One region of the Eubacterium sp. Marseille-QA0814 genome, then DNA from elsewhere that is predicted to be linked to it. Evidence: a T-box and tRNA genes for the amino acid it is inferred to sense, from the RefSeq annotation. Region 1 holds a T-box; the other regions hold tRNA genes.

Region 1 (3,275 bases):
TGCCAAATGTTAAGTGGTGTTCCCCAATAACGGTTACGGCTTACGCCCCAGTCCTGAACATTTTCAATCCAGTTTCCGAAACGTCCCTTACCGATACTTTCAGGAATCCAGTTAATTGTGTTGTTATTTTTAATTAAATCATCCCTAACTGCTGTCATCTTAATAAACCATGATTCACGTGCATAGTAAATAAGTGGTGTATCACATCTCCAGCAATGTGGATAACTATGTTCAAATTTAGGTGCGTCAAATAATAAACCTCTTGCATCTAAATCTTTTAATACTTCAGGATCTGCCTTCTTTACAAATAAGCCGGCAAATGGTGTTTCTTCTGACATTTCACCTTTTTCAGTAACAAGCTGAACAAATGGAAGGTCATAGTTACGTCCAACATTGGCATCGTCCTCACCGAATGCAGGAGCAATATGAACAACACCTGTACCATCTGTAAGAGTTACATAAGTATCACATGTAATGAAGAAACCTTTCTTGTGCTGCTTTTCAGCTTTTTCATGAGCACATTCATATAATGGCTCGTATTCTTTGCCTTCAAGTTCTTTACCTTTGTATGTTTCAAGAATTTCGTATGGTTTAACACCTTCTTCTTCATTTCCAAGGCTACCTAAAACTGTATCTAATAAAGCAACTGCCATGTAATATACATAGCCGTCTGCTGCTTTCACCTTTGCGTAATCTTCATTTGGGTTTACACAAAGAGCAACGTTTGAAGGTAATGTCCAAGGTGTTGTTGTCCATGCTAAAATATATGCATCCTCGTCTTTTGCCTTGAATCTAACGATTGCTGAACGTTCTTTTACATCCTTGTAACCCTGAGCTACTTCCTGTGATGAAAGAGGTGTTCCACAACGTGGGCAATAAGGAACGATTTTGAAGCCTTTGTATAATAAGCCTTTATCCCAAATAGTTTTTAAAGCCCACCATTCTGATTCAATATAGTTGTTATCGTATGTTACATAAGGATTATCCATGTCAGCCCAGAAACCTACAGTACCTGAGAAATCTTCCCACATACCTTTGTATTTCCAAACACTTTCCTTACATTTGTCAATGAAAGGCACAAGACCGTATTCTTCAATCTGGTCTTTTCCATCTAAACCAAGCATCTTTTCTACTTCTAATTCAACAGGAAGTCCATGAGTATCCCAACCTGCTTTTCTTGGAACCATATGGCCCTTCATTGTCTGGTAACGTGGAATCATATCTTTTATAACACGAGTTAAAACGTGTCCAATATGTGGCTTACCGTTGGCTGTTGGAGGTCCATCATAAAATGTATATGTTTCTCCTTCCTTACGACTGTCCATACTTTTCTTAAAAATGTCATTGTCTTTCCAAAACTTTTCTGTCTGCTTTTCTCTCTCAACAAAATTGAGATTAGTTGAAACTTTCTTGTACATTCTGTACTCCTTTCATTTTTATATAGTATTGCTATCTATTTAAGTGTTTAATCATTTGCTCACTACGTATGGGCATGAGCCTTGTCTACTCATAGACCTTTGGTCTATGAGTCGCATACGTAAAAAAGCTTCCGCCCTGTTAAGGACGAAAGCCTGAATTTTCGTTATACCACCTTTAACAGCATACTCGGGAATTCCCTTTATATGTGTTCTCTGTAACGGGAGAAACCGTCAGCGCCTACATTAATATAAACTACAAAAGTCAAAAAACATTTCGGGCTGCAACTCCAGAGTGATTTTCATATATCTGCTACTAATACCCGACTCCCACCAACGTCAAGCTCTCTGAAACGTTCACTGATAAACTACTGTCTCTATCAAAGTCTTTTTTCATTAAATTTTATACATTTGTTATTTTAGTCAATTAATTTAAGAATGTCAACCACTATAGATGCTAATAATTCAAGAAATCTACATAAATATTAATAATTCAAGAGCTCTCTATAAATATTAACAGTTTAAAAAATTAAATTATTGATAATATTTGTTAACAGCATCTATTGCCTTACACATATTAACCTCCTGTTCTAATTTTCCAACGTTCCGTCTGTAACAGTATATGTTGGGCTTGATGGTGTAAACAAGTTATTGTCCCAGCCATACGGAAGTGTTGTGTTTCTAAAATATGGATTGGTTGTAGCAACCTTGCTTAAAATATTTTCAAACAAATATTTATGTCCTGAGTAATTTTGTGCTTTACTGTTGCGGTATAAATAATCTGCTACTTCTGCAACCGACATAACAGCAGTTTTCTTTCCGTAAATGATTGTATTATTTCCTGTGGTGTCTGTTGCTATTATAAATGATCTTACAAAAATGGAATTTGTAATCTGTGGATTAATTCCATTCATTGTTACAACATAATATGTATTTTCTGTATCAGTAGTATCCCAATTATTAATTACTGCCCCATCACTTGCTAGGAAGCCATAAGTAACATTACTACCGGCATACTGTATTTTTCCTTCGTAAGAATACTGTTGTCCTGTAACTACATCTGGATTTAAAATTGTATATGCTGTGTTTAAAGCATCATTTTTTCTATAGCCACTTTGGTTCGGATCCAGGGCATATATTATTCCAAATTGTTTAACAGTATATGTGTTACCATCACTTGCTGTAATAGCGCTTCCTACGTTTAGTCCCTTACAAACAGTTCTAAAAGCAATATTCGAATCAGCCCCATTTGTTTTAATTTGGAAACCTTCAACTGCTGAATTATCTGTAGTTAAAACTGAAACAACTTCTACCGCGTCAGATACTGAACCTTCTGACTCCACACCGTTCAATGTGGATGTAACTTTCACTGTGTAAGTTCCATTTTCTGTATCGTCTGCTAAAAGGCTTATCCCTTGATTCAATGATTTATTGAATGTAGCTGCTGTGGTTTTGCCCACAGCTTCTACATTTTGTTTATTAGTAAATGTTAAGGAGCCTACAACTAAAGTTACAACACACACTGTAGATATAATCTTTTTATATTCTTTTCTCATAACATCTGCCCCTTTCCTAATCCAAATCTATTATCGGAGTGGTTGGTCCACCATCAGGTTGTGAAATATCAGCCACTGTGGTAATGTCACCATCCCAGCCATCCATAATATTTTGATTTATGTCAAAACGTGTAACTTCAATTATAGGTTTTTCATATTTTTTTGTGCGACTCACTTAAATACCCTCCTATTAATTGTATGTAGTATTACTGTTTATAAAAATCTTTATCAATGCTATTATCCCATGAATAATCTACAAGCCTATAACATCCTTTGTATTTCGTTCCATTTTTCTTTCCATACT
Region 2 (3,275 bases), 2.5 Mb from region 1:
AACCTTCATAAACTAAAACTTAATAAATATACGGACTTTTATCAACTATAATTTAATCTTACATGAAAAATAATATTAAAAGAATACGAATACTATTTTATTATATTCCAATTCAAATCTACTCTTGAATTAATTCCCCTTACAGTTCCTCTGTCAGAATACTGCCACATTTGAACATTTGGAATACCACCATCATAAAAATTCTTTGTATTATGTGTCCATCTTGCAAGCCATACTCCATAGTCAGATATCTTTTTGTAATACACTGAATATTTCAAAAAGTCCATGTAAGAATACACACTGGTATCATAGCCTCTATTTTCCAAATAATCGCAATATGTTTTGATTATATTTGTATTGGATTTCTTGTACTTTCGTTTATTTCTATATCCATTTTCAAAGTCAAAAGCGATTGGATAATCAATGTCGCCATAACTTTTTAGCATTTTATATGTAAACTTAGCTTCATTTTTTGCTTCCTTGTTATTGTCAGCATAACTATAAAGGTATAAACCTATCTTGATTCCATTTTTCTTTGCATTCTTATAATTGTAATCTAGCTGCTTATCAACAATGCCACCTTTTTTTGTTCCATAACCAAGTCTAATCATAGCAAAAGTAATTCCAGCTTTTTTAACTTTTTTCCAGTTAATTCTTCCATTATGATATGAAACATCTATACCTTTTAAATTACCGGCATAAGATGATTTTGTATAAGCACTTTTATAAATAGTATCGTTTATGTTTTCTACTACAGCAATTCTATACTGATACTTTTTTGACTTTGAAGCATCATAATCCTTATAGGAGCCGTTACCATCTGCTAATTCCGTTATGTACTTCCACTTACCGCCACTCTTTTTTCTATATAAAACATAACTTGACGCACTATCATTTAAATCCCATGTTACAAACTTGTAGTCTTTAAAATCCACAACGCTTACGTCCTTAACCCCTAGAGGTTTTGCAACTATTTCTGCTGAAACATACGAGTAATTTCCATAAGATTTTTTATTATGCTTTTTATACTTTAATGGTCTGATTTTATATGTATATTTTTCTCCTGTCTCTATATCATCATCTATGTATTCTAAAGAAGAAGTATAATCGACGTTTTTAAATGTTCCATTATTTACGCTTCTATAAACAATATATCTGTCATATTTCTTTTTAGACTTCCACTGAAGTTTTGTTCCCTTTGTTGTTGTAGAAAGCTTAGTAATTGTAACATTTGTCTTTAATTGTTTTCCATAAGCTTTTGTTGAAGTGCCAAACACTAAACATGTCATAGTTAGCACTCCGGCTGCCGTTGCAATTCTTCTTAATAGTTTATTTTTCATTTTTCTCTCCTAATTTATTAAAATAATTTACGTGTATTGGCGACAACTCGCATCCATAGTAGATTTTGTGTAACAATAAATTTTAGAGAATTTCCTATTACACAAAAAAGAGATATCACATGGGTGATATCTCTTATGCCGGTGACCGGAATCGAACCGGTACTGTGTTGCCACAACAGGATTTTAAGTCCTGCGCGTCTGCCAGTTCCGCCACACCGGCTTCCTTGATTATCTTTCGATAACCTAGTGGGACCTACAGGGCTCGAACCTGTGACCCCCTGCTTGTAAGGCAGATGCTCTCCCAGCTGAGCTAAGATCCCTTTTCTTTGATATTACTATCTGCTGGTTCTTTAAGTTTTTCTTCTTTTAGTGGACCTGCGGGGACTCGAACCCAGGACCGACCGGTTATGAGCCGGTTGCTCTAACCAACTGAGCTACAGGTCCATTTCTTTAAAGCCGATGAACGGACTCGAACCGTTAACCTGCTGATTACAAATCAGCTGCTCTGCCAATTGAGCCACATCGGCTTATTCATTTTTTCTTCAACCCTTCTGCTTCCTCAGCAGAACCAAGTCTTTCTTGCCACTAAATTCTTTTAGTCTGCGTGACTCCTACGGGAATCGAACCCGTGTTACCGCCGTGAAAGGGCGATGTCTTAACCGCTTGACCAAGGAGCCATTTCCTTCGTACCATATAGTACAAAAAAACTCCCCGAGTAGGGCTCGAACCTACAACCCCTCGGTTAACAGCCGAGTGCTCTACCATTGAGCTATCGAGGATTATTTTCATCAGATTTTATCTGAACTATGAATGCATTGTACATTCAAAACCACACACTGAAAAATTTCACATCCGGAGATAACTCCTCTTTCCTTCCTTCATGGATAAGCCCTCGACCTATTAGTATCAGTCAGCTGCATGCATTACTGCACTTCCACCTCTGACCTATCAACCTTGTAGTCTTCAAGGGGTCTTAATTCTTACGAATGGGATATCTCATCTTGAGGGGGCTTCACGCTTAGATGCCTTCAGCGTTTATCCCGTCCCGACTTGGCTACCCTGCGATGCATTTGGTAATGCAACAGGTACACCAGAGGTCAGTCCATCCCGGTCCTCTCGTACTAAGGACAGCTCCTCTCAAATATCCTACGCCCACGCCGGATAGGGACCGAACTGTCTCACGACGTTCTGAACCCAGCTCGCGTACCGCTTTAATGGGCGAACAGCCCAACCCTTGGGACCTACTACAGCCCCAGGATGCGATGAGCCGACATCGAGGTGCCAAACCACTCCGTCGATGTGAACTCTTGGGAGTGATAAGCCTGTTATCCCCAGGGTAGCTTTTATCCGTTGAGCGATGGCAATCCCACTTTATACCACCGGATCACTAAGTCCTACTTTCGTACCTGCTCCACCCGTCGGTGTCACAGTCAAGCTCCCTTATGCCTTTGCACTCTGCGAATGGTTTCCGACCATTCTGAGGGAACCTTTGAGCGCCTCCGATACTCTTTCGGAGGCGACCGCCCCAGTCAAACTCCCCACCTGACATTGTCCACCAGCCGGATAACGGCTGCATGTTAGAAACCCAATACTGCAAGGGTGGTATCCCAAGGGTGACTCCACGAAAACTGGCGTTCCCGTTTCCTAGTCTCCCACCTATCCTGTACATACAATATCGAATCCCAGTATCAAGCTAGAGTAAAGCTCCATGGGGTCTTTCCGTCCTGGCGCAGGTAACCAGCATCTTCACTGGTACTTCAATTTCACCGGATGCATTGTTGAGACAGTGCCCAAATCATTACGCCTTTCGTGCGGGTCGGAACTTACCCGACAAGGAATTTCGCTACCTTAGGACCGTTATAGTTACGGCCGCCGTTTACTGGGGCTTAAATTCAAAGCTTCGCATTCGCTAACCTCTCCTCTTAACCTTCCAGC
Region 3 (3,275 bases), 2.5 Mb from region 1:
TCACGGCCGAATATCTAAGGTTTCCAGGGTAAAGCTGATCTGCCCTGGGTTAGTCGGGGCCTAAGGCGAGGTCGAAAGACGTAGTCGATGGATAACAGGTTGATATTCCTGTACTACAATATATCAGAACTGTGGGGACACAGACAGAAAGCCAGAGCCGGGAATGGAAAGACCGGTACAAGCGAGGTAGGAGTAAGGCAGGCAAATCCGCCTTACAATCTGAAGACGTGATGTGTAGCGAAGTTATAAGTAGCGAAGCTGGTGAGCTGGCTGTCAGGAAAAGCCGCTATTGTGTATATTGTACCCGTACCGTAAACCGACACAGGTGGATGAGGAGAGAATCCTAAGGCCGACGGAAGAAGCATTGTTAAGGAACTCGGCAAAATGGCCCCGTAACTTCGGGATAAGGGGTGCCTACGAAGGTAGGCCGCAGAGAATTGGCCCAAGCAACTGTTTAGCAAAAACACAGGTCTATGCGAAACCGTAAGGTGATGTATATGGGCTGACGCCTGCCCGGTGCTGGAAGGTTAAGAGGAGAGGTTAGCGAATGCGAAGCTTTGAATTTAAGCCCCAGTAAACGGCGGCCGTAACTATAACGGTCCTAAGGTAGCGAAATTCCTTGTCGGGTAAGTTCCGACCCGCACGAAAGGCGTAATGATTTGGGCACTGTCTCAACAATGCATCCGGTGAAATTGAAGTACCAGTGAAGATGCTGGTTACCTGCGCCAGGACGGAAAGACCCCATGGAGCTTTACTCTAGCTTGATACTGGGATTCGATATTGTATGTACAGGATAGGTGGGAGACTAGGAAACGGGAACGCCAGTTTTCGTGGAGTCACCCTTGGGATACCACCCTTGCAGTATTGGGTTTCTAACATGCAGCCGTTATCCGGCTGGTGGACAATGTCAGGTGGGGAGTTTGACTGGGGCGGTCGCCTCCGAAAGAGTATCGGAGGCGCTCAAAGGTTCCCTCAGAATGGTCGGAAACCATTCGCAGAGTGCAAAGGCATAAGGGAGCTTGACTGTGACACCGACGGGTGGAGCAGGTACGAAAGTAGGACTTAGTGATCCGGTGGTATAAAGTGGGATTGCCATCGCTCAACGGATAAAAGCTACCCTGGGGATAACAGGCTTATCACTCCCAAGAGTTCACATCGACGGAGTGGTTTGGCACCTCGATGTCGGCTCATCGCATCCTGGGGCTGTAGTAGGTCCCAAGGGTTGGGCTGTTCGCCCATTAAAGCGGTACGCGAGCTGGGTTCAGAACGTCGTGAGACAGTTCGGTCCCTATCCGGCGTGGGCGTAGGATATTTGAGAGGAGCTGTCCTTAGTACGAGAGGACCGGGATGGACTGACCTCTGGTGTACCTGTTGCATTACCAAATGCATCGCAGGGTAGCCAAGTCGGGACGGGATAAACGCTGAAGGCATCTAAGCGTGAAGCCCCCCTCAAGATGAGATATCCCATTCGTAAGAATTAAGACCCCTTGAAGACTACAAGGTTGATAGGTCAGAGGTGGAAGTGCAGTAATGCATGCAGCTGACTGATACTAATAGGTCGAGGGCTTATCCATGAAGGAAGGAAAGAGGAGTTATCTCCGGATGTGAAATTTTTCAGTGTGTGGTTTTGAATGTACAATGCATTCATAGTTCAGATAAAATCTGATGAAAATAATCCTCGATAGCTCAATGGTAGAGCACTCGGCTGTTAACCGAGGGGTTGTAGGTTCGAGCCCTACTCGGGGAGTTTTTTTGTACTATATGGTACGAAAGGAAATGGCTCCTTGGTCAAGCGGTTAAGACATCGCCCTTTCACGGCGGTAACACGGGTTCGATTCCCGTAGGAGTCACGCAGACTAAAAGAATTTAGTGGCAAGAAAGACTTGGTTCTGCTGAGGAAGCAGAAGGGTTGAAGAAAAAAATGAATAAGCCGATGTGGCTCAATTGGCAGAGCAGCTGATTTGTAATCAGCAGGTTAACGGTTCGAGTCCGTTCATCGGCTTTAAAGAAATGGACCTGTAGCTCAGTTGGTTAGAGCAACCGGCTCATAACCGGTCGGTCCTGGGTTCGAGTCCCCGCAGGTCCACTAAAAGAAGAAAAACTTAAAGAACCAGCAGATAGTAATATCAAAGAAAAGGGATCTTAGCTCAGCTGGGAGAGCATCTGCCTTACAAGCAGGGGGTCACAGGTTCGAGCCCTGTAGGTCCCACTAGGTTATCGAAAGATAATCAAGGAAGCCGGTGTGGCGGAACTGGCAGACGCGCAGGACTTAAAATCCTGTTGTGGCAACACAGTACCGGTTCGATTCCGGTCACCGGCATAAGAGATATCACCCATGTGATATCTCTTTTTTTGTACTCAAAAATAGAACAAAAAAGAGGAGGAATAATGAAGAAAATTTCTAATTATATATTTGAACATAAAGGAAAATATCTTTTAGCAATTACTTCAATGATTATAGCTGTAACGCTTGATTTAATGTCTCCACAGTTTACAAAACATATCATAGACGATGTAATTGTAGGAAAAAATATTGCAGAGTTAAAATATTTGCTTTTAGGTATTTTTCTAATCGGCGTGGGAAGATGTATATTTCAATACATTAAAGAATACACCTTTGATTGTCTTGGCTCGGATATTGGAAGTTCCATGCGTAAGGACCTTTTTGTACGTATTCAGAATTTAAGTGAAGATTTTTTTGACAAAACTGATACAGGGGAATTAATGTCTAGAGTTAAGGATGACATTGATAAAATCTGGGATGGGCTTAGTTATGTTAGTATGTTGTTAATCGAGGTGGTAATACATACGGCAATTGTTCTATTTTGTATGTATAGAATCAATGTGAAGTTGGCAATAATCCCAACACTTGCCATGATTTTTTGCGGATGTATTGCAGTAATTATGGAAAGAAAGTTAGGGGCAGTTTATGAAGAAATTAGTGAAGAAAATGCAGAATTAAATACAGTTGCAGAAGAAAATCTTGCAGGAGTAAGAACGGTAAAAGCTTTTGCGAGAGAAAAATATGAAATCAAAAAATTTTTATCTCATAATAATAAATACTATGAACTTAACATGAAACAATCAAAAGTTTTCGTGAAATATTATCCATTTTTTTCAGTTGTTACAAAAATACTTCCGCTATTAACATTGTTAGTAGGTGGAAAAATAGTTATTGACGGAAATTTGTCAATTGGCTCGTTAAGTGCAATGGTAGAGTATTCAAATAATATAGTTTGGCCAATGGAAATGTTAGGCTGGCTTACTAACAGTTT

The links. A T-box is a leader RNA that pairs with one kind of tRNA and senses whether it is charged. The one in region 1 lies ahead of ileS (isoleucine--tRNA ligase), so its partner is inferred to be a tRNA-Ile.
Region 2: it has a tRNA-Ile gene. The T-box ahead of ileS (isoleucine--tRNA ligase) is inferred to sense a tRNA for this amino acid. The anticodon was not compared.
Region 3: it has a tRNA-Ile gene. The T-box ahead of ileS (isoleucine--tRNA ligase) is inferred to sense a tRNA for this amino acid. The anticodon was not compared.

Annotation. Positions count from the first base shown of each region.
Region 1 is NZ_CBCPMG010000001.1:2,567,083-2,570,357, reverse strand. It holds gene ileS (isoleucine--tRNA ligase) at 1-1,418, opposite strand, end outside; T-box leader at 1,557-1,808, opposite strand; gene ACQY63_RS11600 (hypothetical protein) at 2,006-2,971, opposite strand; gene ACQY63_RS11595 (hypothetical protein) at 2,988-3,146, opposite strand; gene ACQY63_RS11590 (CotH kinase family protein) at 3,178-3,275, opposite strand, start outside.
Region 2 is NZ_CBCPMG010000001.1:43,253-46,527, reverse strand. It holds gene ACQY63_RS00265 (glycoside hydrolase family 25 protein) at 93-1,340, opposite strand; tRNA gene ACQY63_RS00260 (tRNA-Leu) at 1,477-1,560, opposite strand; tRNA gene ACQY63_RS00255 (tRNA-Val) at 1,588-1,660, opposite strand; tRNA gene ACQY63_RS00250 (tRNA-Ile) at 1,711-1,784, opposite strand; tRNA gene ACQY63_RS00245 (tRNA-Thr) at 1,795-1,867, opposite strand; tRNA gene ACQY63_RS00240 (tRNA-Glu) at 1,946-2,017, opposite strand; tRNA gene ACQY63_RS00235 (tRNA-Asn) at 2,048-2,119, opposite strand; rRNA gene ACQY63_RS00230 (23S ribosomal RNA) at 2,221-3,275, opposite strand, start outside.
Region 3 is NZ_CBCPMG010000001.1:32,821-36,095, forward strand. It holds rRNA gene ACQY63_RS00155 (23S ribosomal RNA) at 1-1,574, shown strand, start outside; tRNA gene ACQY63_RS00160 (tRNA-Asn) at 1,676-1,747, shown strand; tRNA gene ACQY63_RS00165 (tRNA-Glu) at 1,779-1,850, shown strand; tRNA gene ACQY63_RS00170 (tRNA-Thr) at 1,930-2,002, shown strand; tRNA gene ACQY63_RS00175 (tRNA-Ile) at 2,013-2,086, shown strand; tRNA gene ACQY63_RS00180 (tRNA-Val) at 2,137-2,209, shown strand; tRNA gene ACQY63_RS00185 (tRNA-Leu) at 2,237-2,320, shown strand; gene ACQY63_RS00190 (ABC transporter ATP-binding protein) at 2,389-3,275, shown strand, end outside.